Regions from separate parts of the Lysinibacillus sp. NPDC097868 genome, predicted to be linked through region 2. Evidence: riboswitches for the same ligand, from Rfam matches in the RefSeq annotation. Region 2 holds a riboswitch; each other region holds the start of a gene.

What was found. Region 2 has a riboswitch for lysine ahead of ACIQXJ_RS13675 (aspartate kinase). Riboswitches for the same ligand answer to the same signal wherever they lie in the genome.
Positions count from the first base shown of each region.
Region 1: another riboswitch for lysine. It lies ahead of ACIQXJ_RS21790 (cysteine hydrolase family protein); the one in region 2 lies ahead of ACIQXJ_RS13675 (aspartate kinase).
Region 3: another riboswitch for lysine. It lies ahead of ACIQXJ_RS07205 (transporter substrate-binding domain-containing protein); the one in region 2 lies ahead of ACIQXJ_RS13675 (aspartate kinase).
Region 4: another riboswitch for lysine. It lies ahead of ACIQXJ_RS18880 (amino acid permease); the one in region 2 lies ahead of ACIQXJ_RS13675 (aspartate kinase).

Region 1 is NZ_JBIWBS010000006.1:33,116-40,930, reverse strand. It holds gene ACIQXJ_RS21795 (APC family permease) at 14-1,357, opposite strand; gene ACIQXJ_RS21790 (cysteine hydrolase family protein) at 1,371-2,087, opposite strand; lysine riboswitch at 2,248-2,432, opposite strand; gene ACIQXJ_RS21785 (MFS transporter) at 2,851-4,059, opposite strand; gene ACIQXJ_RS21780 (malate synthase) at 5,045-5,899, opposite strand; gene rlmD (23S rRNA (uracil(1939)-C(5))-methyltransferase RlmD) at 6,482-7,815, opposite strand, start outside.
Region 2 is NZ_JBIWBS010000001.1:2,705,708-2,713,522, reverse strand. It holds gene ACIQXJ_RS13690 (amino acid permease) at 1-537, shown strand, start outside; gene trxA (thioredoxin) at 659-970, shown strand; gene uvrC (excinuclease ABC subunit UvrC) at 1,163-2,953, shown strand; lysine riboswitch at 3,092-3,270, shown strand; gene ACIQXJ_RS13675 (aspartate kinase) at 3,373-4,602, shown strand; gene ACIQXJ_RS13670 (YslB family protein) at 4,945-5,379, opposite strand; gene ACIQXJ_RS13665 (succinate dehydrogenase cytochrome b558 subunit) at 5,652-6,260, shown strand; gene sdhA (succinate dehydrogenase flavoprotein subunit) at 6,328-7,815, shown strand, end outside.
Region 3 is NZ_JBIWBS010000001.1:1,464,625-1,472,439, reverse strand. It holds gene ACIQXJ_RS07210 (amino acid ABC transporter permease) at 1-701, opposite strand, end outside; gene ACIQXJ_RS07205 (transporter substrate-binding domain-containing protein) at 1,027-1,878, opposite strand; lysine riboswitch at 1,998-2,183, opposite strand; gene odhB (2-oxoglutarate dehydrogenase complex dihydrolipoyllysine-residue succinyltransferase) at 2,532-3,782, opposite strand; gene ACIQXJ_RS07195 (2-oxoglutarate dehydrogenase E1 component) at 3,880-6,702, opposite strand; gene ACIQXJ_RS07190 (HAMP domain-containing sensor histidine kinase) at 6,935-7,815, opposite strand, start outside.
Region 4 is NZ_JBIWBS010000003.1:410,191-418,005, reverse strand. It holds partial or broken rRNA gene rrf (5S ribosomal RNA) at 1-75, shown strand, start outside; tRNA gene ACIQXJ_RS18995 (tRNA-Val) at 90-165, shown strand; tRNA gene ACIQXJ_RS18990 (tRNA-Met) at 191-265, shown strand; tRNA gene ACIQXJ_RS18985 (tRNA-Asp) at 272-344, shown strand; tRNA gene ACIQXJ_RS18980 (tRNA-Thr) at 354-426, shown strand; tRNA gene ACIQXJ_RS18975 (tRNA-Tyr) at 436-519, shown strand; tRNA gene ACIQXJ_RS18970 (tRNA-Trp) at 532-605, shown strand; tRNA gene ACIQXJ_RS18965 (tRNA-His) at 642-717, shown strand; tRNA gene ACIQXJ_RS18960 (tRNA-Gln) at 729-803, shown strand; tRNA gene ACIQXJ_RS18955 (tRNA-Lys) at 821-893, shown strand; tRNA gene ACIQXJ_RS18950 (tRNA-Leu) at 902-986, shown strand; tRNA gene ACIQXJ_RS18945 (tRNA-Gly) at 1,033-1,107, shown strand; tRNA gene ACIQXJ_RS18940 (tRNA-Leu) at 1,113-1,201, shown strand; tRNA gene ACIQXJ_RS18935 (tRNA-Arg) at 1,216-1,292, shown strand; tRNA gene ACIQXJ_RS18930 (tRNA-Pro) at 1,316-1,389, shown strand; tRNA gene ACIQXJ_RS18925 (tRNA-Ala) at 1,405-1,480, shown strand; tRNA gene ACIQXJ_RS18920 (tRNA-Ser) at 1,496-1,588, shown strand; tRNA gene ACIQXJ_RS18915 (tRNA-Phe) at 1,601-1,673, shown strand; tRNA gene ACIQXJ_RS18910 (tRNA-Gly) at 1,683-1,756, shown strand; tRNA gene ACIQXJ_RS18905 (tRNA-Ile) at 1,761-1,834, shown strand; tRNA gene ACIQXJ_RS18900 (tRNA-Asn) at 1,847-1,923, shown strand; tRNA gene ACIQXJ_RS18895 (tRNA-Glu) at 1,925-1,996, shown strand; gene ACIQXJ_RS18890 (nitric oxide synthase oxygenase) at 2,217-3,263, shown strand; gene ACIQXJ_RS18885 (CynX/NimT family MFS transporter) at 3,305-4,510, opposite strand; lysine riboswitch at 4,689-4,864, shown strand; gene ACIQXJ_RS18880 (amino acid permease) at 4,948-6,411, shown strand; gene ACIQXJ_RS18875 (response regulator transcription factor) at 6,644-7,336, shown strand; gene ACIQXJ_RS18870 (sensor histidine kinase) at 7,341-7,815, shown strand, end outside.

The sequences.
Region 1 (7,815 bases), on a different contig from region 2:
GCTTTTCGGTTTTTTATAATTCCGAAAAAGTTGGTGGTTTCTTTTTGAAGCCTTTCGTCGTAATGAAAGCATAGATAAAACCGATTGCAAGCCATAAAAAGCCTATCTTCAATGTCATCGGTGATAAATTAATGAATAAGTAGAAACAAATTCCGAACCCTAACCCTGGAATTAATAAGTATCGAATTATTTTCTTTTCTTTTTTACGGAAGAAGTAATATACGATTACTGACAAGTTAACAAACATAAATCCTGTCAGGCCTCCAAAGTTCATTAACTCTGCTACGAAATTTGCTGATAAAAACAGCGCTCCTAAAACACTAATTGCACACATCAATAAAATATTGTATATCGGTGTTTGATATTTTGGATGTAAATGTGTGAAAAACTTTTTCGAAAGTACCTCATCACGTCCCATACTAAACATTAAACGAGATGCACTTGCTTGCCCTGTTAAACCAGCTGTCACTGTCGATACAATAATCGCAACCGTATAAAGCGTTGCAAGAACTGCACCTCCTGCTTTTTCCGCTATATCAAATAAAGCCGTATCAGCTGAGCTAAAGTTTGTAACATCCGGCCAAACGAGCTGGGCTACATAAGCTTGTCCAATAAAAATAAGTCCTCCGATTAAACAAGCTAAAATAGCTGCCTTCCAAATATCATCTTTTGGATTGACTGCCTCTTCAGAAAGAGTTGTAATCGAATCGAACCCTAAAAACGAGAAGCAGGCCATTGCTGCACCAGAAATAATTGCAGACATAACGAATTTTTCATCGTTGAAGAACGGCACAACAGTAAAGAGCGACGTACCACTTTCTCCACCGACAATTGACTTGACACAAAAAATCACAAAAATAACGACTACAATTCCCATAAATATAACGAGGATTTGATTTGTTTTTGCTGCGATACCAATACCTAAAATATTTACAGTAGTTATAATAGCTGCAATTAGTAACACCCATACCCAATACGGAACAGATGGTATTAATGCGTTCGCATATGAAGCACCTACCATAAATACAATGAGTGGCACTAATACATAATCCATAAACATTGCCCATCCTGCAAAAAATCCTAAATGTGGATTGATGGCACGTTGCGTATATGTATAAGTTGACCCTCCATTTGGAAAAACAGCAGCCATTCGACCGTAACTATAGGCAGAAAACATCATTGCAACCATTGCAATCAAGTAAGCTAATGGCAACATCCCACCTGTAGACTCTGCTGCAAAGCCATAAATATAAGCTGGCGCAATCGGTGTCATAAAAGCAATTCCATAAATGACTAAATCTTTTAATGTTAAAACACGCTTTAACTGTGGTGTATGATCATTGGGTGTTTGACTCATAGTCTATGTCCTCTCACACATTCACTGGGTTGCGTTTTGAAAGTTCTTCCGTTACTAAATCAATTACTTCATCTGTGCTCATTACTTGGCAATAAATTTGATTCATAATCATAATTTCAGCGTCATGAAGCTGTTGCGTTGCAGCTGCACATGCATCTTCAACTAAAATAACTTCAAATCCTGCGTCAGCTAAGCTTCGAACTGTTGAAGCAACACATTGGTCAGTTACAACCCCTGTACAAACTACTGTTTCAATGCCCATATTGCGCAATAAAAATTCATAATTCGTTCCACTTAATACGCTATCTGTCGTTTTATTTACAACAATCTCATCATCAAGAGGCTTTAATTCATCCACCATCTCCGCTCCTGGGTCACCGATTGGCAATAAAATATTGTTCCATCCTGGACGGCGTTGTACAGGAGAACGGTCTCGTCCATCTTTATGATGGCAAGCAATGCGACCAAATGTTACTTCTAATTTATTAGTACGGAAAAAATCTAAAAGCTTTCTATTGTTCGGAATTGTTAAATTGTCGATACGATTAAAGAAGTATTCCCACTGTTCAAACATGCCCTTTTCTCTTGCAACCTGCGCGTCTAAACCGTCTCGACTAATAAACTGGTGTTGCATGTCTACAATTAGTAATGCTGTTTTATCTGGCTCCACGTTTATTTTTTGACCGTCAGTCGGTAAAAATTCATAATATAATGTTGATGTATTATCCATAATAATTCCTCCAAAATACCTCTAATTCCAAAATGTTTAGACAAATAAAAAAACAGACTCTTTGTGCAAAAGAATCTGTCTAACACAAAAATGACCTACTCATTTTTAAAGCTAGAAACTAAAAATGAATCGACCATTTAAAATTCCCACTGTTTGTCTAAACAGAGATAGCACAACTTCATAAACATGTATGTTTACGAAGACAGTCCTGTAACTATTCGCTACAGACCCAGCATATGATGGCGAGAACTCAACACATACTTCGGCGACACTTCCTTCTACCTAACATCTTCATCTTCTCGGACTCCATTAGGTACTGTTAATTGTCGCGCCTCTACCTCACTATCGAAAAAGTGAGGTTTATTTAATTGTTTGAAATAATTATATTATTGCGTTTTTTCTATGTCAACTTTAAATTTACTATATTTCATAAGATTTGTAGCGCAAATCTTCAAAAAAATAACATAATAAATACTTTTATACAATAATTATTTGCAATAAATATAATGATGAACCATAAATTGTATAAAATCTTGACTATCCATATTCTAATAATCCGATTCACAATATAATTTATAAAGTTGGTACTTCTTCTTTCAGCATGACATGAGAAACTTCGAAGCAATTCCTTTTTTATAAAGCATCGGACTTAGCTCGTGAGAACAGATTGCGTCCTCAGGAATGGAGTAATCTCTGATTTTAAAAAAACCACCAATTAAAACGCAAATGCATTTCAATTGGTGGATAAATAAACTTACGTTGTTTATATAGTTTCGCTTACATTCCCTATATTATCTTTTTTAAGCATTAACATGACAATAAAGGAAATACAATATAAACCTGCTAAATAGAGCATCGCAACTTTCATATCATAACTTTGTAGAATATAGCCGACAAGGATTGGTGAAAAACCGCCTATAGCTCGACCAAAGTTAAAAATTGTATTTGTTGCCGTACTTCGAATTTGCACGGGATATAGACCACCAATCAACGCTCCATATCCGGCAAACATACCATTTGAGAAGAATCCGACAATTGCACCACCTATTAGGACACCAACACTTCCCGTAGCATAAGAGTATACAAACACAGCACATGCTGAGGCAATAAGGAAGACGCCAAAGGCACGCTTTGCGCCAAATCGATCTAGGAATAGTCCAAAAGTTAACATACCAATAATCATGCCAACCGCTGTACTAATTGTCCAGATGGCAGAGCTTGAAACAGATAAACCTTGGGACTGTTGCAACATCGATGGTAACCAAATCATTAATCCGTTATAACCGGCAATTTGAACAGTTGCCATTATGATTAAAGAGATTGTTGTAATCGCTGTTCGAGGCGTTTCAAACAATTGTACCAGCTTACCCTTTTCATCTTTCTTACTTGCCTTTTTATTTTTCTGAGCAGCGAGCCACTCAGGTGATTCATCTAAATTTTTCCTTACGATAAAGGCAAAAATAACAGGTATTACACCAACAAAGAATAATGCTCTCCATCCTAAAGTAGGAAGAATGATGGCACTTAGTAATGCTGCTAAAATAACACCATATTGAGCACCTACACTGACATATGAAGACGCACGCCCTTGTTTATTTTTCGGCCAAGCTTCTGCAACAAGCGCCATACCAATACCATATTCTCCTCCGGCACCTATTCCTGCGATAAATCTAAATAGGTACACTTGTTCAATGCTAGTGGCTAATCCTGTTAAAGCCGTACCAATTGCAAACAAGATGACGGTATAGGTAAAGACTTTTACCCTTCCATACTTATCTGCTAAAACTCCGAAAACAATTCCTCCTAATAGCATCCCTACATTCGTTATAGAAGAAATAAGTCCTCCAGTTGCTAAATCAATGTTAAATTCTGCAATAATCATTGTCATCGCAAATGAGATAAACATGATGTCCATGCCTTCTAATGTTAAACCAGCTACCGATGCGACCACGGTTTTTTTTCGATAATCCATTCTACTCTCCTCCAGTATGTTCTAGATGAAATAAATCTCTTTTATTTACGAATGAATGGATGTATCTATATAAATATAACGTTTCCATTCTCCTTTTAAGCCTCACTGGACTTCCTTTAAAAGAGGTACGTTAGTTGTGTAATCACAGCTAAAATGCAAAATAAATGCCCTTCCGTCAGACAGACAAAAGGGCATGAATAAACAAAGATATTACTAACATAATAGCTTAAAGTATCATATAGCCCTTTTCAGCCTCTCTGGACCGTATTAAAGGTAAATTATTTCAAAAGATATCTTAGCAAAATTATTTATATTTTCATACAAGAAAATTTTGGTAAAAACTCAAATAAGCCCGTTCTAGTAATGCTTTTAACTCATAAAATAAATTTCAATAGTTGACCTCACGAAAAAAAACTATTCAAGATACGCGGCGATTGTTTTATTAATACTTTCAGCCACTTATACTTATATATGGAAATTACTCCACTCAACCTAACTGACTCCGCAAATACTTAATCGAGCGGATTACTTGTACTCACGAAGATAAACTCCATATAAAAAGGCAACTAACGCAAGGTTAGTTGCCTTTTTTAAAATTAAGTTGTTAGGCGTTGGTCAGCTAATTTAAGCCACGCCAACTGCTTCACAATGTGCGGAGTGTATGCGGCAACACATGGGTGTTGTTGGGTATAGTTTTATAGGCTCAACTCAAAATCAGTGGAATCGAGCCTATTTTCTTCATCATATTTGGTTTTTGCTTATTCTATTAAAGCCCCACTTCGTTAGCTCAATAAATTCAACAAAAAATATCTTTAGTTATTTTTTAATACAAAAAGAACGAATCCCATTAATAAGAATTCGTTCTTGATAAATAATTATATTAACTCCACTCGTTTATTAGCAGACAGAGCCAGGCACTGTTCGGCATTAGTGTTAGATAGGAGAATATGTCAGTGTCCTGTCATTCTTATCTTTGGGCTAAAGTCTAAATACGCATTAATGCACCATTAGGCTTTGGTAAATCTTGATCTGTTATCTGATTCATTTTACAAAAATGTTTAAAAAATCGTTGTGCTAGCTCTTTTTCTGTTGGTTCACTCTTCAACGAAACTATATCAAGTAAAATTTGAGCCATCCATAAATTATCAAAATAACGGTATTTGCCTGTATTCCATGTCATTTTGTCAGGGGATTTTTTATCTGTATAATATTTCCACAAAAGTAGTTGATTCGATTCCTGTTCTGTAAGTTGGAGTCTGTATTTTGAATGGGCAGGAATATTTCCATCTTCACACAGCTTACCGATAAAATCTTCATTCACCATATAGACACCTAAGATACGTCTGTCTTTTTCAGGCATGCCGGCATCTAATGCTGTTAACAGGACAGCGCTATTTTGGTGCATGCGAATAGGTTTGTTTGGCTTCCCTTTGTTATTACCACTTTTTATTGCACCTGAAAAAACCTTCCACTCTGAAACAGAACTATTTTGTTCTTCAATGTCACATCTAAAAACCATTTGTGATTCAGGATGGAGTTTATGATGTTTCATAAGTTTTTCGTGTTCTAAGCGAAGTTTCTGGTTTTTTCGTTGTAGTTTTTTTTCTTCTTCCTTCTTCCTTTCTTCTTCCATTCGTTCTATTTCCTTTTTTTGTATTATTTTTTCAATTAAATGAGCATCACTTTTATCATGTAGTTTTAGGTACTTTCCAAATACATCAGGGAAAACAAACATTTTATTTTCCGATGCAAAATGTATTTCAATAATAGACTCATTATGTTTAACTATACTACCCATGCCAAAACGCTTATGTGTAACTTTTTTATTGATTAGATTCATTATTCTAATCCTCCTTTTGGAATAAAAACGCGGTTACTATTAGATAGTAAATTAATTAGTTAATTCAACAACCTATTATTTTAAAAGCTCAAATAACTGTTTTAATTTTTTCCTTTTGTCTTAATAAAGGATATAAAAAAAACGTATCCAAATTCTATCTGCAAAAAAGGTCAGTGGAATTCGAAATACGATTTAAAAAAAACAACTATAAGACTATTATAACATTTTTTTATAAAAATCACAATTTTATTATTGACACCAAGTTTTATTATGATGTAAAATTAAAAATTATTCTCTAAATCCTCATGAAATAACTTTCAAATAAGAACGTTATAAAAAGTCTCGAAACCTCTGGAAAGCCCCTATAAAAAACAACGGATTTCCGTTGATAAGCATAGGATATCTTCATGAAATAAATCAATGATATTCTTCAATTAAATTCCATATAAAAAGACCCCAATTTAGCAAAAGTTATTTGCAAGAAAATCAGGGTCTGTATAAAAATTTTTTACTTTTCAAACTATATAGTAAAACTTATAAATTATCAGAATTGTTTAGGAATTAAATGTGTACCCCCGTATATTACGATAACTCCAACCACGCAACCGCTTCACAATGTGTGGAGTGTGGGAACATATCGACTGGTTGGATTTCCTGTGTTTTGTATCCGCCATCTTCCAGAATGCGAAGGTCACGTGCAAGTGTAGCTGGGTTACATGATACATAAACAACTCGTTTTGGACGTTGCTCTAAAATTGTTTGTAAAAGTGCTTCATCGCATCCTTTACGTGGTGGGTCTACAACAAGGACATCTGCTTCCTTGCCTTCCTTATACCAGCGTGGAATCACTTCCTCTGCAGGGCCTGCCTCGAAGTACGTATTTGTAAAGCCATTAAGCTCTGCATTGCGTTTTGCATCCTCAATTGCTTGTGGTACAATTTCGACGCCCATAACAGCCTTCGCTTTTTGAGCGAGGAATAAAGAAATTGTACCAATGCCACAATAGGCATCAATGACACGTTCATGACCTTGTAAATCAGCATAGTCTAGCGCTTGCTTGTATAGCACTTCCGTTTGCTGAGGATTTACTTGGTAGAACGAGCGTGCCGAAATTTCAAAACGCACATCACCGATAGAATCAATGATTACATCATTGCCCCAAAGGTTGATCGTTTCATCACCAAAAATAACGTTTGTTTTATCGCTATTGATGTTTTGCATTATCGATGTAACGTTTGGCAATAGCTTTAATATGCTTGCTACGGCCGATTCTTTTTGCGGGAATTTTTTCTTTTTCGTAACGAGTACGACCATAACCTCACCTGTTGCACGTGCCGTACGGATAACGACGTGACGCAGCATCCCTTCATGTGAAGCTTCATTATAAGGTTGAATACCGATTGTCGTTAATTCTTTTTTTAGTCCCGAAAGAATTGCGTCCGCTTCACCTGTTTGAATTAAACAGCGGTCCATATCGACAATTGTATGCGATTTTGTTTTGTAGAAACCAGCAATGACTTGTCCCGCGTCATTTGTAGAAAATGGAATTTGAGCTTTATTGCGATATTGCCAAGGCTCCTCCATCCCCTTTACTGGTAAAACTGGTGCGTCAATTTTGCCTAAGCGTTGCATAACATTACGCACCATATTTTCCTTCCACTTTAACTGCCCCTCGTACGATAAGTGCTGTAACTGACAGCCACCGCATTGCTTAAAATAATCGCAAGGTGCATCTACTCGATCAGGTGAAGGTTTAATTATTTCTATCACTTTTGCAAAGCCATAATTTTTTAGCGTTTTTAAAACATGAATTTCTGCTGTTTCATTCGGTAATACACCTTGAATAAATAATGGATAGCCATCGACTTTTGCGACGCCATTGCCATCATGTGTTAAATCTTCTATATAAACTGTGA
Region 2 (7,815 bases):
GTAATGGTATTTAAAATGATCGGAATTCCAGGTGCAGACCATATTATGAATGCTGTTGTTTTACTTGCTATTATTTCTTCTATGAATTCAGGGCTTTATGGTTCATCTCGAGTACTGTATACACAAGCTGTAGACGGTCGTGTTCCTAAAATCTTTGCTCATTTATCTAAACGAAAAGTTCCTGTATATGCTATTTTAATGTGTACGTTAGCTTTATATTTAGGTGTAATCTTTTCTTTATTTGCTGGAAGCAAGACTTTCGATTTCTTAATGGGGTCCCTTGGCTATACAGTATTATTTATTTGGTTAATTATTGCGATTGCCCATTTAAAATCACGAAAAAAACAATCAGAAAACACAAGCGCCTATGAAGTTAAATGGTTTCCGTATACAACTTGGATAGCGATTATAGCGTTAAGTGCCATACTCATTGGGATTATTTTTACAACCTCTATTATCGTGACAGGAATTACGTTAGCAATTTACATCTTTATTACGTTAACGTATGTATTTAAAGGCCGACATCAAGTAAATTAATTGGCGTTATTTATTTTTTTGACACGTTTTTCATAAAATATACATTGCAGGCAGATTGTTCGCTCAAGCTATTTTATCCGTGCTATACTACAACCATAGTAAGATTTAAGGAGGATTTCAAATGGCAATTGTACATGCAACAGATGCAACGTTTCAAGATGATATTAAAGAAGGCTTAGTATTAGTCGACTTTTGGGCTGCTTGGTGTGGACCATGTAAAATGATTGGTCCAGTTCTTGAAGAAATGGACGCTGCAGGTAGTGCGGCTAAAATCGTAAAAGTAGATGTGGATAATAACCAAGGTACTGCAGCACAATACCAAATCATGTCTATCCCTTCATTGCTTTTATTCAAAAACGGTGAATTAGTAGACAAAACTGTTGGTTTCCAACCAAAAGAAGCATTAGAAGCATTCATCGCTAAACATGCTTAATTCGTAAAATAAAGAGCTGAGCCATCTTTAGATGTGCTTGGCTTTTTTTCGTTATATAATAGATAGAGGAAAATCAATAAACGCTCGTTTTTCAATAAATTTTCTTATTTTCGTAAAGATTGAAAGGCAATAAGAGAATGGTAATGGAATGGCGGTTATTATTAAGACATCAAAAAGGGGGGCAGGTAGGCGATGAATGATTTAATTAAACGAAAGCTTGATATTTTACCAGATCAGCCTGGCTGCTATTTGATGAAGGATCGACAAGGGACAATTATTTATGTAGGTAAGGCAAAGGTGCTTAAAAATCGAGTACGTTCATATTTTACAGGAACGCATGAAGGAAAAACACAGCGCCTTGTTGGTGAGATTGAGGATTTTGAGTACATTGTGACTTCTTCTAATTTAGAGGCACTCATTCTAGAGTTGAACCTTATTAAGCTACACGATCCTAAATACAACATCATGCTAACGGATGATAAAACATATCCGTATATAAAAATTACGAACGAAAAATATCCACGTCTTATTACAACACGTAAAGTAAAAAAAGATAAAGCAAAATACTTTGGCCCTTATCCAAATGCGTATGCAGCAAGTGAGACAAAAAAGTTGCTCGATAGACTATATCCACTTCGGAAATGTGTACAATTACCTTCGAAAGTTTGCTTATATTACCATATGGGACAATGTTTAGCGCCGTGTGTAAAAGAAATTGATGCACAAGTATATCACGATATGATTGAAGATATGACGAAGTTCTTAAATGGTGGAGTGGAGACAGTAAAAAAAGAGCTTGAAGCGAAAATGTTGGCTGCAGCTGAGCAACTAGAATTTGAGCGAGCGAAGGAGTTCCGCGATCAAATTGCACATATTGAAACGGTTATGCAAAAGCAAAAAATTGTGTCCAGTGATACAACGAATCGAGATGTATTCGGTTATGCAGTTGAAAAGGGCTGGATGTGTGTACAAGTCTTTTTCGTTCGTCAAGGTAAGCTGATTGAACGCGATGTTTCCATTTTCCCTATTTATCAGGATGTTGAGGAAGAATTTTTAACATTTGTCGGCCGTTTTTATGAAAAGCCTGAGCATATTAAGCCTAAGGAAATTTTTATACCTCAGGCGATTGATGCAGCAATTTTAACGGAATTATTAGAGGTTAAAGTGCTAACACCGAAGCGAGGGCAAAAAAAAGAATTAGTAGATTTGGCCATGAAAAATGCAGAAATTGCTGTGGCGGCGAAATTCCAGTTAATCGAGCGACAGGAAGAGCGAACAATCGGTGCTTGCGAGGCATTGGGTGAAGCAATAGGGATTTCAGCACCACTTCGCATTGAAGCATTTGATAATAGTCATATGCACGGTGCTGATGCGGTATCAGCAATGGTCGTGTTTATTGATGGTAAACCTGCAAAGAAGGAATATCGTAAATACAAAACACGCACAGCCGCTAAACATGACGATTACGGAGCAATGCAAGAAGTGATACGTCGCCGTTACACGCGAGTATTAAAAGAAGGCTTGCCATTACCTGATTTAGTTCTAATAGATGGTGGTAAAGGGCAGATGGAAGTAGCGCGAGAAGTGTTAGAGGATGAGCTTGGTCTTGTTATCCCAATTGCTGGCTTAGCAAAAGATGAGAAGCATAATACTTCCCAGCTTTTATTTGGAGATCCGCCCGATGTCATTGCATTAAAGCGAACAAGTGACGGGTTTTATTTACTACAGCGTATTCAGGACGAAGTACACCGTTTTGCCATTACTTTTTTACGCCAACAGCATGAGAAAAATGCTATCCAATCTGTTCTCGATGGAATAGAAGGCGTTGGTCCAAAGCGCAAGCAACAACTATTGAAGCATTTCGGCTCTGTTAAAAAGATTCGTGAGGCGAGTGAGCTTGCACTTCAAGAAGCCGGAATACCAGCGAACTTAGCGAACAGTATTTACAATTATTTTCAGCAACAGTCATTGTCAAAGGATTAGACATATGCTAAGGTTGTGATAGAACAATGAAGTGAAAAGACTATCATGTTCTATTACAGCTTATATGAATGTTTATGTAAGCAAAGCATAAAAAGGAAGTATTTTCATAAAGGTAAAATTAATAAATTCACTATTTTAAGTGATGATAGAGGTGCAAGATTCAATAGTAGCACATTGAAGGATGGACAAATCCGGTGACAGTGTGTGAAAGGGGAGCTTGCCGAAGTAAAGTATCGTTGTTTCCGATACTTTGCTGGTTTTGCATTTAATAGATGTAAGACTGTCGAATCTTGACGTTTCGGAGAGCTATCACACATGCGCAAGCTTTTTATTGTACATGTTGCAGGCAGCTTTCACGTTATGTGAGGGCTGCCTTTTTGCTGTTCTAGAGACGAATCGATAAAAGGAGAATGATGATAATGGCGAGTATTGTATTGAAATTTGGCGGACCTGCAATCGCTTCAACTGAGCGGATTCGAGAGGTCGCTAAAATAGCGATTGCCAAAAAAGAACTTGGCTATGATGTAGTAGTGGTGACCGCGGCGATGGGTCGCACAGCAAAAGACTTAGCGAAGATGGTACGTGATTTATCAGACGATGCTTCTAAACGAGAGATGGATGTACTACTATCGACGACCTCACAACTAGCAAGTGCCCTTTTTGCAATTGCTTTACAAGAGGAAGACTATGATGCAGTTTCATTGACTGGTTGGCAAGCTGGTGTGCAAACAGATGCGAAACATTTTAATGCACGTATCGACCATATCGATGTGTGCCGTATGAAAGAACACTTGGTACAAGGACAAATTGTCGTAGTTGCGGGGGAACAAGGCATTAATCGTGCGCACAATATCACAACACTTGGTAAGGGTGGAGCAGAAACAACAGCAGTAGCCATTGCAGCCGCATTAGAAGCGGAACGTGTTGATATTTATACAAATGTGGATGGTGTTTATACAGCAGATCCTCGTCATATTGAAAAGGCAAGAAAGTTAAAGGAGATTTCATATGATGAAATGCTTGAACTATCTCATTTAGGTTCACATATTTTACATCCACGTGCAGTGGAGCTCGCAAAAAAATTTCAAATCCCAGTCATTATTCGTTCAAGCGTAGTTGATACTGTAGGTACTTTATTGAAGGAGGAAGTTGAAATGGAGAAAAATTTAATCGTACGTGGTGTTGCTTATGAGTCTGATATCATTCGCCTAACAATCGGTTATGATACATACTCAACTGCATCGTTAGCAGATATGTTTGCGCTTCTTGCAGAGAATCGCATTAATGTTGATATTATTGTGCAAGCCATTATAGAAGGTGTGAGACCATCAGTGTCTTTTACAATTTTAAAAGAAGAGTTTGCTGATGCTTTACGTGTACTAGAGGATAGTAAATTGTCACTTGGTTTTAGCTTTGCAGATTTTGAAATTGGCTTAGCGAAAGTTTCAATTATAGGATCAGGCATGGCATCAAATCCTGGCGTTGCTGCACGAATGTTTGACCGTTTACGCCGCGAGGATATTGCAGTGAAAATGGTCAGTACTTCTGAAATTAAAGTTTCTGTTGTTGTGCCACAGGATGAAATGATCCGCGCTGCAAACGCATTACATGAGGAGTTTAATTTAGCAGAAGAGATTCACGTAAACTAAAAGGTAGAAGGCAACATCCTTAACTGGTTTTATATGCATCACATTAGCTTACTTAGATGGCTACTACAGTTGATTTTCGCTACGGGCAGCCGCTTTCCGCGGGCACAGAGGTAAGCCGTAACCCTCGCTAATGCGCTGATAGTTACGTCTTACGTTCTATGCGTTCTGAGCAGGAGTCGACCGCCCTCCGCTCCAATCGCCTAACAAGGTGGTAGGAATATTCCAATTGATTACTATAAAAGGATAAAGAAATGACAAAAGGCATCAAGTTAACTTCATGTTGCCTTTTGTCGACACTCAAAAAGGATTGCATTTCTAACAAAATCGCAATCCTTTACTAGTTTATTTATTTTGTATTGTATTCATAATACGCTCTTTAACATCCCATTTAACTGTAAACATGACTAGCTGTTGCTTTTCGCGCTTCTCATCATAACATTCCGTTAAGTATCCTTTTGCTTGTTGGATTTGTTCAGCAATAAATCCTGCTTCTAGTCTGAAGCTTCGATTATGAATTTGCAAAAGTGTTGGTTCATTTGTTAAATGGAAAATGCGTCCATCCTTAGACTCCTTTGTCAATTCAAGAGTACCCCAGCACGCATCCGCGAAAAATGCGATAAGTTCTTCTTGACTTTTACAAGGGAACTTCCGTGCAAGCTCCTTCCCAGCCCAATAAAGTACGTCATCTTCATGTTTACCGAGGATAGAAGATAGGATATGATCACGGATTAACTCATATCCAAATGGTGAGATTGTATTAGATGGATTATTTAACATTGAAATCCTTCTTTCTTAGAATTTTCTTATAATTTAGCGTCAATAAAGTAAAGGTAGAATTTTCGAGAAGAAACGACACGTTATGTACTAGATTACTTCTATAATAAGGGCTATTAAAAACTCTATGTTACCTTGACGCTCGTAGCACTTGAGAGTACAATAAACATGTCATAATATTGTACCATGATGAAATACACAGTCAATGGAGTATCATTTACAAAATGGTGACTTCTTTTGTTGTGCTATTTTAAGTACTAAGGGGGGTAACAGTCTTGTCGAAAGATCGAGAGTTTTTATGGCGTCGCTTACATTCTCTACTAGGTATCATTCCAGTAGGTCTGTTTTTAACGATGCACCTATTCATTAACTTTACAGCAACAGGCGGAGCAGAAAGCTACAATGATGCTACCGCAGTAATGGAAAAGATTCCATTTCTTATCCTAGTAGAGTGGATTGTCATCTACATTCCATTAATGTTCCACGCATTTTATGGTGTGTACATCGCATTCACTGCTACACCAAATACAGGGCGTTTTAGCACATACCGTAACTGGATGTTCTCATTACAACGCTTCACTGGTGTATTTTTAGTAATCTTCATTGCATGGCATATTTTCCAAACTCGTATTCAAAAAGCGCTTGGTACACACGTTGATTACGACATGATGGCAAATATCGTAAATAATCCATTTATGCTTGGATTCTATATTGTTGGTATTATATCAGCAACTTTCCACTTATCAAATGGCTTATGGGCATTCCTAGTAAGCTGGGGTATCACACAATCTCCTCAGTCTCAAAAGATTGCTACTTATGTAACAAACGTTCTTTTCGTAATTCTAAGTGTAGTTGGTGTGGCTGCTATTTTAGCTTTCGTATAATTTAATAAAAGCTACTATAGAAGTGCATGCAATCTTTGCAATTTTTTAAGAGGAGTGAGAAATAATCATGGCGAAAAGCAAAATAATTGTTGTCGGCGGCGGTTTAGCTGGTCTGATGGCAACGATTAAAGCAGCTGAAGTTGGTACTGAAATTGATTTGTTCTCATTAGTTCCTGTAAAACGCTCACACTCTGTATGTGCGCAAGGCGGAATTAATGGTGCCGTAAATACAAAAGGTGAAGGGGATTCTCCTTGGATTCACTTTGATGATACAGTATATGGTGGGGACTTCTTAGCGAACCAACCACCTGTTAAAGGTATGTGTGATGCAGCCCCTGGTATTATTCACTTAATGGACCGTATGGGTGTAATGTTCAACCGTACGCCAGAAGGTTTATTAGACTTCCGTCGTTTCGGTGGTACGTTAATGCACCGTACAGCATTCTCAGGTGCAACAACTGGTCAGCAATTACTATACGCGTTGGACGAGCAAGTTCGTTCTCACGAAGTAGCTGGATTAGTTAACAAATATGAGCACTGGGAATTCCTAGGTGTTATTATCGATGATGACGGCGTTTGCCGCGGTATCGTAGCACAAAATATGCGTACAGAAGAAATTAAATCATTCCGTGCAGACGCTGTTATTATGGCGACTGGTGGCCCTGGTATTATCTTCGGTAAAACAACAAACTCTGTTATTAACACAGGTTCTGCTGCTTCTATCGTATACCAACAAGGTGCTTCATACGCGAATGGTGAGTTCATTCAAATTCACCCAACAGCGATTCCTGGAGATGACAAAAACCGTTTAATGTCAGAATCTGCTCGTGGTGAAGGTGGTCGTATTTGGACATATAAAGACGGTAAACCTTGGTACTTCTTAGAAGAAAAATACCCTGCATATGGTAACTTAGTACCACGTGATATTGCAACACGTGAAATTTTTGACGTTTGTGTAAACCAAAAGCTTGGTATCAACGGCGAAAACATGGTATACCTAGATCTTTCTCATAAAGATCCACATGAATTAGATGTTAAACTTGGTGGTATCATTGAAATCTATGAAAAATTCGTAGGTGATGACCCACGTAAATTACCAATGAAAATTTTCCCAGCAGTTCACTATTCTATGGGTGGATTATGGGTTGACTACAACCAAATGACTGAAATTCCTGGTCTATTTGCAGCAGGTGAATGTGATTACTCTCAACATGGTGCAAACCGTCTAGGTGCAAACTCATTATTATCTGCTATTTATGGTGGTATGGTTGCTGGTCCAAATGCAGTTGATTACGTTAAACATCTTAAAAAGCATGCTGAAGATTTATCTCAAGATATTTTCGATGCACGTGTTAAAGAAGAGCAAGCTAAGTGGGATGCTATCATGAAAATGGACGGCACAGAAAACGCTTACCTTCTTCATAAAGAGCTTGGTGAGTTAATGACAGCTACAATGACAGTTGTACGCTTTAACGACCAACTTGAAGAAACTTATAAAAAACTTGGCGAATTCCAAAAACGTTGGGAAAACATCAATATCAACGATACACAAAAA
Region 3 (7,815 bases), 1.2 Mb from region 2:
TGATAAGCATCCGGACCGTCAAGACGTTTTTCTACATATAGTAAAATTCTTGAAGCCGTAAATGTCATAATGAAATAAAGCACACATGCGACAAAGAAAGATTCGAAATAACGGAAGTTGTTACCCGAAATCGATTTTGTTTGAAAGAATAATTCCGTTACACCAATTACACTTAAAACGGCCGTATCCTTAATATTCATAATTAATTGGTTTCCTGTTGCTGGTAAGATGTTGCGTGCAACTTGCGGTAATACAACATGCATCATAATTTGCACATGCCCCATGCCAATCGCAGAAGCAGCCTCATATTGACCTTTATCGATAGAGACAATCCCACCACGTACGATTTCAGCCATATAAGCACCAGTATTCAGTGAAACGACTAAAATACCGGCAGTAATGAAGTGCATATCGATACCAAAAGCAATATCTAATCCGTAAAATACTACCATTGCCTGTACAATCATTGGTGTACCACGGAAAAATTCAACATAGCATGTCAGTATAAAATTAATTAATTTTAATAAAAAATGTTTTATACTTTTTTTACGAACTGGAATGGTATGCATAATCCCAATAAAAAATCCGATGAATGCACCAATAATTGTACTGATTGTTGAAATGAGTAACGTATAATACGCACCTCGTAAAAACATTTGCCAGTTGTTTTCTATAATAGAAATGATCCATTCTAAACTCATGATGTTCCTCCTAACAACGTGTTGTTGCTTTATATCAATTATGCCTTTAGTGAAATCATCTCTTCATTTGAATTAATTTGCTTTATTCAAAATATGTGACACACTTCTTAGACATGACTTTATTCAGAATGACTTCCTCTCTGAACAAACTAAATATGATAAAGGTTGTCCTAGTCGCTCTTAGTAAAATGTCACGACTTTCAATTAGTAAAAATCAACTTCTCTTTTCATATGTTGTAGGTGAATTTTCTCTTGGAGAAAACAGCATACTCGGAACTGCCAGTATGCTGTTTTTTTGTTAAGGACAACCCTATCACTTTTTGCATTACTGAGCTGCAGGTTGTTGAAGAATAGCTTCTTCCATAATTTTTTGGCGATCATCTTCTGAAATACCTTTTAAAATTTCATTGATTTTATCTAGACTAGCATCACCTTTACGTAAACCAACTGCAATTGAAGTATTTGAAATATCTGTATCAAATCCCTCTTCAAAAGATACAAATGTGAATTTGTCATTAGCTGCTGCTGCCGAAATACCTTCTGGACGTTCAGCTACATAGCCATCAATTTTGCCAGCTTCTAGCGCTACACGCATTGCAGAGAAGTTTTCCATCGCTGTTTGCTTTTCTACACCTTTAATTTGATCGATAACATTATAGTTAGATGTATTTAGCTGAGATGTAACTTTTGCGCCTGAGAAATCTTGAATTGATTTTGCATTTTCATACTTGCTACCTTTTTTAATAACCATTACAAAATCAGAAGTATAGTAGTTTTCAGTAAAATCAATTGTTTGTTTACGTTCTTCTGTTGGAGACATCCCTGCTACAATCGCATCGATTTTTTTTGACTGAAGCGCAGGTACTAAACCATCCCACTCCATTTTTACAACTACTAATTTTTTACCTAAACCTTCAGCGATTTTTTTCGCCATTTGTACATCATAACCGCCTGCATACTCTGCATTATCAGCAATTTTTACTGCTCCATTTGCATCATCTTGCTGAGTCCAGTTAAATGGTGGATAACCTGCTTCCATTCCAATGCGGAATTCTCCACCAGTTTCTTCCTTTGAACCATCACCTGTTGTCTTTTCATCCTTGTCACCAGTACCGCAAGCCGCTAACAAGATTGCTGTCATTGCTGTTAACATAAATAACAACCATTTTCTTTTCATCTAAAACTCCCCTTTTCTGTAAAAAAAATAAAGCAACTGTACAAAAAAAGACCTAAGTTTTGAACTTAGGTCTTACCTTTTATTGACAGTTGCCCAAATCCTCACTATAATTTCCATGTATCCGAGATAGCACAACCTAGTAAACTGGAATTAAATTTACTAGGACAGTCCTGCACTTATTCACTGCAGACCCAGCATAAAAGTACGAGCTCCTTTTATACTTCGGCGATATTTCCTTCTCCATTACGTCTTCGCTTGCTTATACTCAGCAATGGACTAATAAATACCGCGCCTCTACCTCACAAAAAACAAAAACAAAAGTGAGGTTTGTTTATTTAATTGTTATATAGATATTACTATAAAGCTAGCATAGTCGTCAAGATAGTTTTATCATTTTTCTGACTAATTACAAAATTAGTCTATAATCCTTTTAAAATCCATAAATAAAGTAGAATAACATTAACTATGTTTGCCATCATTTCACAAATTTTTATTATAAACAACAAGATTTATAAACCATAAGAATCGATTTCCCAGTCCAATAAAGGCCATTTATACCATCAAGTAAATTTCATTAAAGGGGAAATCAATCTAAAATGAAAAACCCTGCTAAACAGTTAAGTTTGCAGGGTTTGAACACATAATTTATTGAATTAAGAATTTAATAATAAATCTTCTGGATTTTCAAGTAACTCTTTAACCGTTTTAAGGAAGCCTACAGAATCTTTACCATCGATAATACGGTGGTCGTAAGATAATGCTAAGTACATCATAGGACGAATTTCAACTTCGCCATTTACTTCTACTGGGCGTTTTTTAATTGAGTGCATTCCTAAAATAGCAGCTTGTGTACCATTCATAATAGGTGTTGACATTAATGAACCGAATACACCGCCATTTGTAATTGTGAATGAACCACCTTGAAGATCAGCTAAACCTAATTTTTTATCGCGTGCTTTTTTAGCTAAGTCTGCAATTGAATCTTCAATTTCAGCAAAGTTTTTGCGGTCAGCATCACGTACAACTGGTACTACTAAACCTTCTTCAGTTGATACAGCTACACCAATATCAAAGAAGTTATTTAAGTGAATTTCATCGCCAACGATTTGAGCATTCACATAAGGGTATTTTTTAAGTGCTGCAACAACAGCTTTTGTGAAGAATGACATGAAACCAAGCTTAGAGCCAGTAGACTCAAAGAATTGATCTTTTTTACGAGAACGTAATGCCATAACATTTGTCATATCTACTTCATTGAATGTTGTAAGCATAGCAGTCGATTGCTTAACTTCTAATAAACGTTTAGCAATTGTTTGACGACGACGGCTCATTTTTTCAACTGTAACACGTGACTCGTCAACAGCTACTACTGCTTTTGGTGCTGCTGGTGTTGCTTGAGGTGCTGCTACAGGTGCTGTACCGTGAGCTGCAACGTCTTGTACACGTACGCGACCTTGTGGATCAACTGGAGATACAGCTGCAAGATCAATACCTTTTTCACGAGCAAGTTTACGTGCAGCAGGAGATGCAATTACACGCTCGCCAGAAGTTTCTTCTACAACAGGTGCTGCTGGTGTTGGTGCTGCTACCGCTTGAGGTGCTGCTGGTGTTGGTGTTGGTGCTTCCGCAACTGGTGCTGCTGCTGCTGCTGGTGCTGGTGCTGCCCCTTCGCCCGCTTCTACAACTGCGATTACTTGACCTACTAGAACAGTATCGCCTTCTTCAGCTAAAATTTGTGTTAACACCCCAGCTTCTTCAGAAATGATTTCAGCATTTACTTTATCTGTTTCAAGCTCAACGATGAATTCACCTTTTTCCACGCGGTCTCCCACTTTTTTAACCCATTGTGCAATACTACCTTCTGTAATCGATTCTGCTAATTCAGGGACTTTAATTTCAGCCACTTTCATTTCCTCCTTTGATTAACGTGCATGCGTATCATGCACATAAAAGGGCTACCGCCTTAGGCATGTAGCCCAGCTTCCAGTAATAATGATATATTTAGTTTACTTTTACCGTTTCAGCAACTGCTTCTTCAATTAGAGCTGATTGAGCTGCTTTATGAGAATCTGCATCACCTTCTGAAGTTGAACTCATTGCAGGACGACCTACATAACGAAGCTTTTTGCCTTCAGATAGTTCATATAATGTTTCCAATGCGTAATTCCAAGTACCTTGGTTTTTAGGTTCTTCTTGTACCCATACGATTTCTTTAGCGTTAGGATACTTAGCAATAATATCAGCAACTTGCGCTGTTGGGAATGGGTAAAGTTGCTCTACACGAACAATGTGTAAATGATCGAAGCCTTCTCCATCTTTCACGCGGTCTGCTAAGTCAATCATTACTTTACCCGTACCTAATACAATTCGTTCAACAGATTTAGTTTTTGAACCTAAACCTGGTTGCTCGATTACTTCTTGGAATGAGCCATTTGCTAATTGTTCAGCATTTGCTGCAGCTAATGGATGACGAAGTAACGATTTTGGTGATACAACAACTAATGGACGCACACCTTCTGTTTCCAACAATGCTGCTTGACGACGTAATAAGTGGTAGTAGTTCCCTGCATTCGAGCAGTTTGCAACAAACCAGTTATTTTCAGCAGACATTTGTAAATAGCGCTCCATACGGCTTGAAGAGTGTTCAGGACCTTGCCCTTCATAACCGTGAGGTAAAAGAATGACGAAGCCAGATTTTTGCCCCCACTTAGAACGTGCCCCTGAAATGAAGTTATCAAACATCACTTGAGCCATGTTCGCAAAGTCACCAAATTGCGCTTCCCATACTGAAAGTACGTTACCTTTTTCTAAATTGTAACCGTATTCAAAGCCAACCACCCCAGCTTCTGTCAATGGTGAGTTGTGTACTGTAAATGAAGCGCTTGCACCAGAAATATGGTGAAGTGGTGTAAATACGTTACCGTTATTTTTGTCATGTAACACTAAATGACGTTGTGAGAATGTACCACGTTGAGCATCTTGACCAGTAAATCGTACTGGCGTACCATCTTGAATAATTGTTGCGTATGCTAATGTTTCAGCATGACCCCAATCAATTTTTGCAGATGCAAATGCATCACGACGTTTTTCTAAAATTTTGCCTAATTTCTTTTGTGGCTCGAAGTTTTGTTCAAACACAAGTAGTTCTTCGTTAATCGTTTCTAAACGCTCAGCACCTACCGCTGTATCAACTTGTGGGAAATTAATTTTTAATTCTTCTGGCATTTCTAAATGTTTATGTTCATCTTTTTCTGCCATTTCTTTTACGTGATCGTAAGCAACCTGCATCTCAGCATAAATAGCTGAATCAAGTGCCGCAACTTCATCAGCAGTAACTAAACCTTCTGCTACTAATTGCGCTCCGTATAATGCACGAATTGTCTCATGTTTCGCAACAAGTTTGTATGTTTCTGGATTTGTTACAGTTGGGTCATCTGTTTCATTATGACCATGTCGACGGTAACCAATTAAGTCAACAACAATATCTTTACCGAATTTTTGGCGGTAGCTTGCTGCAAAACGACCTACTTGAGAAACAGCTTCTGGGCTGTCTGCGTTCACATGAACAACTGGTACTTCATAACCTTTTGCTGGATCTGAAGAATAGACAGATGAACGTGAGTCTTGAAGCTCTGTAGTGAAACCAATCATGTTATTGGCAATGATATGAATTGTCCCACCTGTTGAGAAACCTTCTGTTTTCGAATAGTTTAACACTTCTGTAACAATACCTTGACCAGGGAATGCAGCATCACCATGTACAAGAATACCTAAGCCTTTAGCTGGATTATGCACAGCTTGCCCTGGTTTTGATGTATCATCTTGCGTTGCACGAGTAGAACCTAATACAACTGGGTTTCCAACTTCTAAGTGAGAAGGGTTATATGCTAGTTTTACGTTCATGCCTGATTCACGAGTATATGAAGCACCCATGTGGTATTTCACATCGCCAGTCCAACCTTTTGTAATTTCAAGTCGACCATGTTCTGGCATAAATAAATCGTTTGAAACATGTGCAAAATCTGAGAACATCATGTCATATGGTTTATTTAAAATATGTGTTAGTACATTTAGACGACCACGGTGCGCCATCCCTATACGAACATTTTCAACATTGTTTGCTTCTACTGTTTTTAAAATTTCATCAAAAAGGACGATTTGAGTATCTAAACCTTCTCCAGAGAAACGTTTTTGACCAACAAATGTTTTGTGAATGAATTTTTCAAAGTTTTCAACACGTGTTAAACGATCTAATAACGCTTTTTTCTCATCTGAAGTTAGTGCTTGTTTTAAAGAACCAGATTCGATTTGTGCTTGAATCCATTCACGTTCTTCAGTTGCTACAACATGCTCATATTCAAAAGCTACTTTATCTGTATAGACAGATTTCAAATAGTCAATAGCATCCTTACCATTTTTCACGCCCGCTGGCACATCTTTGAAGAAGATAGCAGCAGGTATTTCTGCTAAATCCGCAGGACTTAAGTTGAACGCACTTTCTTCAATTTGTGCTGTTTGAAGTGCACGATTTTTTAAAGGATAAATATCTGCAGCTAAATGCCCTTTAGAACGAATTGCATCAGCTAATTTAACAGCTGCCAATACCTTTTTATAATCGCCAGCAGGAGCTGCTGAACCACTTACTACAGCTACTTCACCTTCTACTTCTACTGGTGCACCAAATTGTTGGAATAATGATACTAACTCCGGTTCTACTTCTTCAGGAGACTGTAAGAATAAGTCGTATTGCTCCATCACATATCCTAAGTTAGGACCAGAGAAAGCTGACCATGGAGAACTTACAGTTGTAACGTTGTTCGACATGAAAAATGACCTCCAAATTTTGCCTATCGGCAGTTCCATTAATTAAATTACAATTAATTATATAATATTATCCCGTTCTTTTAAAGGATGTTTGACACAAGTTATCCATATTTTAAAGAACGTTTTTTCCATCTCAATCTTACTACTCTTCACAAAAAATACAACACTTTTTAGCAAATTAAGCAATTTTTTTCCCGAAGGCTAAAAATCTTAAATAAACCGCGCATTTTCTTTAATATTTTAGCGGTAGCCTCAACAAGAAAACGGTTCCAACATTTTCTTCACTCTTGACTTCTACCGAAGCATTGTATTTTTCAAGTAGCATTTTAGAGATACTGAGACCTAAGCCTGTACCGCCAATTTGGCGATTTCTTGCCTCATCAACACGATAAAAACGATCAAAAATATATGGTAAATTATTTTCAGCTATACCAATACCGTTATCAGCGATTTGAATTTGCATTTCATCTTCCTGTTTCGAAAGGGAAATATTCACTTCCGGAACTTTTTCACAATAACGAATCGCATTTTCTACTATGTTGCGAACTATTTGACTAAGCGCATTAGATGTTATAAACACTGCCCCAATTTCACCATTTTTCGACAGCGTTATTTTTGCTGTCGGGTTTAGAAGCACCATTTCTTCTATCACACTTTCAATTACTTCTATTGGATTTGCTTCACTCATCTCATCTTTTTCTTCCCGTCGTGCAAGCTCCAGTAACTCTTCAATCATTTTACGCATTCGAGTAATTTCCGTCAGCGATGTGTCTATAGACTCTTCAAGAATAGCTGGATCGTCCTTGCCCCAGCGTTTCAATAATGAAAGATGTCCCTCTATCGCCTGAATCGGAGTCCGTAATTCATGTGAAGCATCTGCGACAAATTGTTGCTGTTGAGCAAAAGAAATTTGTAGTTCATTCATCATTGCATTGTACATTTTCAACAAATCGCCAATTTCATCATGTGATGTATAGGATAGCTGAATTGGTTCATTAAAACCTTGATCCATTACTGTTTTCATTGATGCATGTAATGCATGAAGAGGCTTCGTTAAATAATTTGCTAAATAATATCCAATGGAACCTGAAAGTAATAATGCACCTACACCAG
Region 4 (7,815 bases), on a different contig from region 2:
GAACACGGAAGTTAAGCTCTTTAGCGCCGATGGTAGTTGGGGGCTTCCCCCTGTGAGAGTAGGACGTCGCTTCGCTTTATTTTTTATGGGGAGGATTAGCTCAGCTGGGAGAGCATCTGCCTTACAAGCAGAGGGTCGGCGGTTCGAGCCCGTCATCCTCCACCATTTTATAAATTTAAAGTAATATTGTCGCGGGGTGGAGCAGTGGTAGCTCGTCGGGCTCATAACCCGAAGGTCACAGGTTCAAATCCTGTCTCCGCAACCAAATTAAGGTCCCGTGGTGTAGCGGTTAACATGCCTGCCTGTCACGCAGGAGATCGCCGGTTCGATCCCGGTCGGGACCGTCTTTGTATGCCGGTGTAGCTCAGTTGGTAGAGCAACTGACTTGTAATCAGTAGGTCGTGGGTTCGACTCCTATCGCCGGCATCAGCCCTTGGAGGGGTAGCGAAGTGGCTAAACGCGGCGGACTGTAAATCCGCTCCTTAGGGTTCGGCGGTTCGAATCCGTCCCCCTCCACCAGTTTTTACTTATAGGGGCATAGTTCAACGGTAGAATAGAGGTCTCCAAAACCTTTGGTGTGGGTTCGATTCCTACTGCCCCTGCCAATTTTTTTAGGTTAAGCTACTGTTATATTTAATATGGCGGTTGTGGCGAAGTGGTTAACGCATCGGATTGTGGTTCCGACATTCGTGGGTTCGATTCCCATCAGTCGCCCCATATAAAACTATTGGGGTATAGCCAAGCGGTAAGGCAACGGATTTTGATTCCGTCATGCCCTGGTTCGAATCCAGGTACCCCAGCCATTTTTTATTCATAATATGAGCCATTAGCTCAGTTGGTAGAGCATCTGACTTTTAATCAGAGGGTCGAAGGTTCGAGTCCTTCATGGCTCATCATATTTGCGGGTGTGGCGGAATTGGCAGACGCACTAGACTTAGGATCTAGCGCCGCGAGGCGTGGGGGTTCGACTCCCTTCACCCGCACCATTTATTTCAATTTCATAATTGCCAGGATAAATAATCTTATGCACATGCGGAAGTAGTTCAGTGGTAGAACACCACCTTGCCAAGGTGGGGGTCGCGAGTTCGAACCTCGTCTTCCGCTCCAAATGTGCCGGGGTGGCGGAACTGGCAGACGCACAGGACTTAAAATCCTGCGGTAGGTGACTACCGTGCCGGTTCGATTCCGGCCCTCGGCACCATTTTTTAATATTAAGCGCCCGTAGCTCAATTGGATAGAGCGTCTGACTACGGATCAGAAGGTTGTGGGTTCGACTCCTGCCGGGCGCGCCATAAAAAGATAAGATAGACAGTAACGGAATGTAGCTCAGCTTGGTAGAGCACTTGGTTTGGGACCAAGGGGTCGTAGGTTCGAATCCTGTCATTCCGATCATCTTTTAAAATTGGGGCCTTAGCTCAGCTGGGAGAGCGCCTGCCTTGCACGCAGGAGGTCAGCGGTTCGATCCCGCTAGGCTCCACCATATTTATTTGTTTCCGGAGGTATACCCAAGTCTGGCTGAAGGGATCGGTCTTGAAAACCGACAGGCGGGTAACACCGCGCGGGGGTTCGAATCCCTCTACCTCCTCCATTTTGTTTTTCCGGGTCAGTAGCTCAGTTGGTAGAGCATTAGATTGAAGCTCTAAGTGTCGGCGGTTCGATTCCGTCCTGACCCATCTTTTTTTGCGGGTGTAGTTTAATGGTAAAACCTCAGCCTTCCAAGCTGATGTCGTGAGTTCGATTCTCATCACCCGCTCCAAAGAGGGCCTATAGCTCAGCTGGTTAGAGCGCACGCCTGATAAGCGTGAGGTCGATGGTTCGAGTCCATTTAGGCCCATTATAAACTTATTCCGAAGTAGCTCAGTTGGTAGTAGCACCTGACTGTTAATCAGGTTGTCGCAGGTTCGAGTCCTGCCTTCGGAGCCATGGCCCCTTGGTCAAGCGGTTAAGACACCGCCCTTTCACGGCGGTAACACGGGTTCGAATCCCGTAGGGGTCATCTAGTAAAGCATGTAGCATATTGTTGCTACATGCTTTTTCTTTGTAATTTTTCAAGTTATTTACTTAGTTATTATAAAATTTTGATGAAGAATTTTCGACTGTCGCTTTAAATTTGAACAAAGTATTTCATATATAAAAGATGTATGTTTTCTGATGGATTTTTTCATGGTGAATTTATTTCTATTCATCTAATATGAGGTTAGATGGAGGAAAACGACATGAAACTACAAGAGATACAACGTTTTTTAACACTTTATCAAATGGAACAAAATGAGTCTGCACAATGGCTAACAAATAGATTACAGCAAGTTGAAAAAGAGGGAGTATATATTCCTTCAACAGAGGAGCTTACTTTTGGCGCACGAGTAGCCTGGCGTAATAGTAATAAATGTATCGGAAGATTATTTTGGCACTCACTGCATGTGGAGGATGCACGCGATGTTTTAGATGAGCAAGGCATATTTGAGAAGTTGCTATATCATATTCGATATGCGACAAATGATGGTAAAATCCGTCCAACGATAACGGTATTTGCATCTGGAAGAGTAAAGATTTGGAATCATCAGCTCATACGTTATGCAGGCTATGAGACAGAAGCTGGCATCGTTGGTGATCCACATTCTGTGCCATTTACAAAAGTATGCGAATCACTAGGTTGGCAGGGGGAAGGAACGGCATTTGATGTACTACCACTCGTTATACAGGTGGATAATCGTAAGCCGCAATTATTTACAATTCCACGTGAAGATGTATTGGAAGTTGCAATTCGCCATCCTGAGCATCCACAGGTGGAGAAACTAGCATTGAAATGGTATGCAGTGCCGATTATTTCAAGCATGCGCTTTCAAATGGCAGGTATTGATTTTCAGGCCGCACCTTTTAATGGCTGGTATATGGGAACAGAAATTGGGGCACGTAATTTAGCTGATCATGATCGTTATGATATGTTACCGAAGATCGCTGAAATTTTTGGTCTCGATACAACAAAGCAGGCATCACTTTGGCGTGATCGTGCATTAGTTGAATTAAATATTGCTGTACTCCATTCCTTTAAAGAAGATGGTGTAAGTATAGTCGATCATCATACTGCTGCACAGCAATTTAAGCTATTTGAAGAAGCTGAACAGAAGGCAGGCCGTGACTTAACAGGCAACTGGACTTGGTTGATTCCGCCATTATCTCCTGCAACGACACATATTTTTCATAAGCCATATGTCAATGTTTATAATACACCCAATTATTTTTATCAGAAACCGCCTTACTAAAGGTAAAGAGGCAGCTCATAGTATGATGAGCTGCCTTTTTTTTAATTTATATATTCATTTCTAGAAGCTCTAAACGAGCAGAAGAATAGTAATGCCGCAACGACAACAAATAGCCAGCCAGCTGTATCCCAGCCGCCAAATAAATCATGTAAGTAACCAAATAAAATAGGACCTACTGCGGCTAATAAATAGCCTAATGATTGTGCAAAGCCAGATAAATCAGCGGCCTCAAATGCCGTCCGTGTACGAAGTGTAAAGAACATCATTGCAAGTGAAAATGATGCGCCGCCTGCTAAGCCTAGCAATATCATCCACAATACAGCAAGACTAGTCCATTCCATGACAAGGCCAGTAAAGCCGATGAAATAAAAGGCAGTAAACATTAAAACGAGAGGTCGCTGTGATGTCATTTTACTAGCGATAATCGGTACAGCTAAAGCCATAGGTACTTGTGAAATTTGCATGATGGAAAACATCCAACCTGCTCGATCTGCGGCTATTCCTTGTGCAATATAGATTTCAGGAATCCAAGCTGCGGTTGTATAAAATAATAATGATTGTAAACCCATCGCGCCAGTGACTGCCCAAGTAACTGGTGATTTCCACAATGGTATACGTGCTTTCGTAGTGGCTACAGTTGGTTCAGGCTTATTAAATTTTAACTGTGGGATCCAAATCAAAATAGTCACTACGACAAGAGCTAGAGCGATTGCAAGTGCACCTTGCCAGCCAAGAGATGCATTGGCAATGGGATAACTAATACCAGCGCCAATTCCAGCTGTTAAGTTCATGGACATGGTGAAAAATGCCATCAGTAATCCAACATGATAAGGGAATTTCATTTTAAGTAGCCCTGGAATAAGGACGTTACCAAATGAAATAGCTACACCTATTATCATTGTACCAAATACGAGTAATCCAGTTGTTCCAAGTGAGCGCAGCACAATTCCTAGTGCTAATAAAATTGTTGATATAAATAATGTTAATTCAAGACCCAGTTTTCTTGCTATTACTGGGGCAATAGGTGACACTAGCGCGAATGCAAGCAATGGAATGGTTGTTAGAAAGCCTGCAAGAACGTTAGATATACCGAGATCCTCACGAATGAAGGAAATAATTGGTCCTACAACCGTTAATGGCATACGTAATGTCGAAGCAAGAAAAATTACACCGATGACTAATAAGAGAGTTGTGCCCTTCCAGTTAATCTTTCTGCTAAGATAAGTAGATTCCTCGTTAGTTGTCAAAATAAGTACCTCCCTAATAGAACAATTATAATTCGAACCACTATAACACTTTAACACAATAATAAAAATAGTAGAATATTCATAAAATACAGAACATTAATCGTTTTATTGAAATGTCTTAGGTCGTATGTTAAACTAAGACACATCATAAATTTAATAATTATATGCCTCATGTTTGTATTGAGGTAGAGGTCGCGGTATTTATAAGTAAGCTAATGGAGATGACAAGCATTAAAGATGTTAGCTGAAAGGAAATATTGCCGAAGTGTGAGGGGACTTGAAAACCTCATGCTGGGGCTGTCTCCGAAAGGAACAGAACTGTCACGTTGGACAACGTGTTGTGCTATCATTTTTAAGAAACAGAGGATTTACTTAGCCATCACAACGTTCATGTGATGGCATTTTTTTGCCTCTTAGAAAAGGAAGGAAGCTTTAACGTGAGTGAGATAAAAACTAATCAGCTCGGTCATAAAGCACCAGAGTTGAAAAAAGAATTAAAAAGCCGCCATATAACAATGATTTCGTTAGGCGGTACTATCGGAACTGGGCTATTTTTAGCAAGTGGTGGTGCTATAGCACAGGCTGGACCAGGTGGTGCACTTCTTGCTTATGCATTAATCGGCATTATGGTGTACTTCTTAATGACGAGCTTAGGTGAAATGGCAGCTTATATGCCGTCATCAGGTTCATTTAGTACGTATGCAACAAAATTTGTAGATCCAGCGCTTGGCTTTGCACTTGGCTGGAACTACTGGTATAACTGGGCGATTACAATTGCCGCTGAAATTGCAGCAGTTTCTCTTATAATGAAATACTGGTTCCCAGACAGCTCTTCAGCACTATGGACAGTCATATTTATTGCGATTGTACTAACATTCAATTTACTATCTGTAAAAAGCTATGGTGAAAGTGAATATTGGTTTGCAATGATAAAAGTTGCGACTGTTATTGTCTTCATTATTGTCAGCCTATTGATGATTTTTGGTATTTTAGGTGGGCAAGCTCCTGTAGGCTTTACGAATTTCTTTATAAGTGATGGACCATTCCACGGTGGCTTCCTTGCTACATTCGGAATATTTCTAGCAGCAGGCTTCTCGTTCCAAGGGACAGAACTATTAGGGATAACGGCTGGGGAAACGGATGATCCTGGTAAAAATATCCCGAAGGCTGTTAAGTCCGTTTTCTGGCGTATTATTTTATTTTACATTTTAGCCATTGCAGCGATTGGGATGTTAATTCCATTTACAGATGCTCGTTTATTATCTGAAGATATTGCTGTTTCACCATTCACATTAGTGTTTGACCGCTTAGGAATTGCCTTTGCTGCTTCATTAATGAATGCCATTATTTTAACGGCGATGTTATCTGCAGGTAATTCTGGATTATATGCATCATCACGTATGTTATGGCAATTAGCAGTAGATGGACATGCACCTAAGATTTTCGCTAAGCTAAGCCGTCGCGGAATTCCGATTTACGCATTGCTGTTGACATTAGCAGTAGGTTGCTTAGCATTTTTAGCATCATTCTTTGGTGATGGCGTTGTCTATATGTGGCTTTTAAACGCATCTGGGATGTCAGGCTTCATTGCATGGCTTGGTATAGCCTTTAGTCATTACCGCTTCCGTAGAGCTTTTGAAGCTCAAGGCTTAGATTCAAAATTACTACCATATAAAGCAAAGTTATATCCATTCGGGCCACTCTTTGCATTTACAGTGTGTATGATTGTTGTAGTTGGTCAAAACTATACAGCTTTCACAGGCCATTCAATTGACTGGTATGGTGTCCTTGTTTCATACATCGGTATACCACTGTTTATCGCCTTGTGGTTGGGCTATAAAATAAAACATAAAACAAAAATGATTCCACTGCAAAAGTGTGATTTAAAAGTAGAAAAATAGAAATAAAAGCTGTCCTATTAGTTATAGGGCAGCTTTTATTTATTTGGCGTTGATTTCCGTTGCGTACGGCGCAGGAGTCTAATTAGCTTGGAAAATTGTTTGAGAATTGTTTGAGTGCCAGGCACTTTTAAAAAAACCTATGGTAAGCTATATAGAGACAGGATAAAAATGTAAAACTGTTAAAGCAAATGGGAATTAAAGATAATGCTTTATTGAAAAGAGGTGCCTAAACATGCAAAAACGTATATTACTAGTTGAAGATGATGAAACCATACGAGAAATGGTCGACAAGTTTTTAACAATGGAGGGCTTTGCTGTTACATCCGTTACAAATGGTGAAGAAGCAGTGCAAATTTGTTTATGCAAAACGTTTGATTTAGTTATTTTGGATATTATGATGCCTAAACTAGATGGATTAGAAGTATTAAAAATAATTCGAGAAAAAGAAGCACTACCTATTATTATGATGTCAGCAAAAGACAGTGATGTTGATAAAGCATTAGGTCTTGGATTAGGTGCGGATGATTATATTGCAAAGCCATTTTCAATGTTGGAATTTTCAGCGCGTGTGAAGGCTGCAATACGAAGGGCCACACAATATTCAAGCCCGATGGAGGAAAAGAAGGGGACAGTGACAATTGGTAACTTAGTGATTGATGTCGTTAATTTCTCAGTTGAAAAAGACCAACAACAGGTGAAACTAACTTCAAAGGAATTTGCTATTTTAAAGCTATTTATCACAAATCGGAATCGCGTATTTACCAAACAGCAAATCTATCAACTCATTTGGAATGATGAATATTATGGTGATGAAAATATTATTAATGTGCATATTAGAAGATTGCGAGAAAAAATTGAAGATGACCCTTCCAACCCTCAGTATATTAAAACACTTTGGGGAATTGGCTATAAATTAGAGGGCTAGGCGTATGACGCTATTTTTATCTACCATTATTCTTTTTCTCTTAGCAATCATTCTTTTTCAGTTGAAAAGAAAACGTGAGCAAAACGTTACGCTCAGATACATGCACACCAAACTACAAGCTATTATGAACGAACAATCCAACGAGAAAATTTTAGTTGCTACTTCGAATCAAGAACTACAGCAACTGCTTACTACTATAAATGCATTACTGAATGATACGCACAAAATATTAGCCAAACATCGAAAAACAGAAAGTTCAATGAAAAAGATGCTTGCCAATATTTCGCATGATCTAAAAACACCGTTAACTGTTGTGCTAGGCTATACAGAAATGTTGCAGCTACAACAGTCGTTAAAAGATACAGAACACAATCGCTTACTTTCAGGAATCCATTTAAAAACGGAGGAAGTATTGAAGCTTATTCATACATTTTTTGATTTGGCAAAAATTGAAGCGGGCGATACAGAATACCCAATAA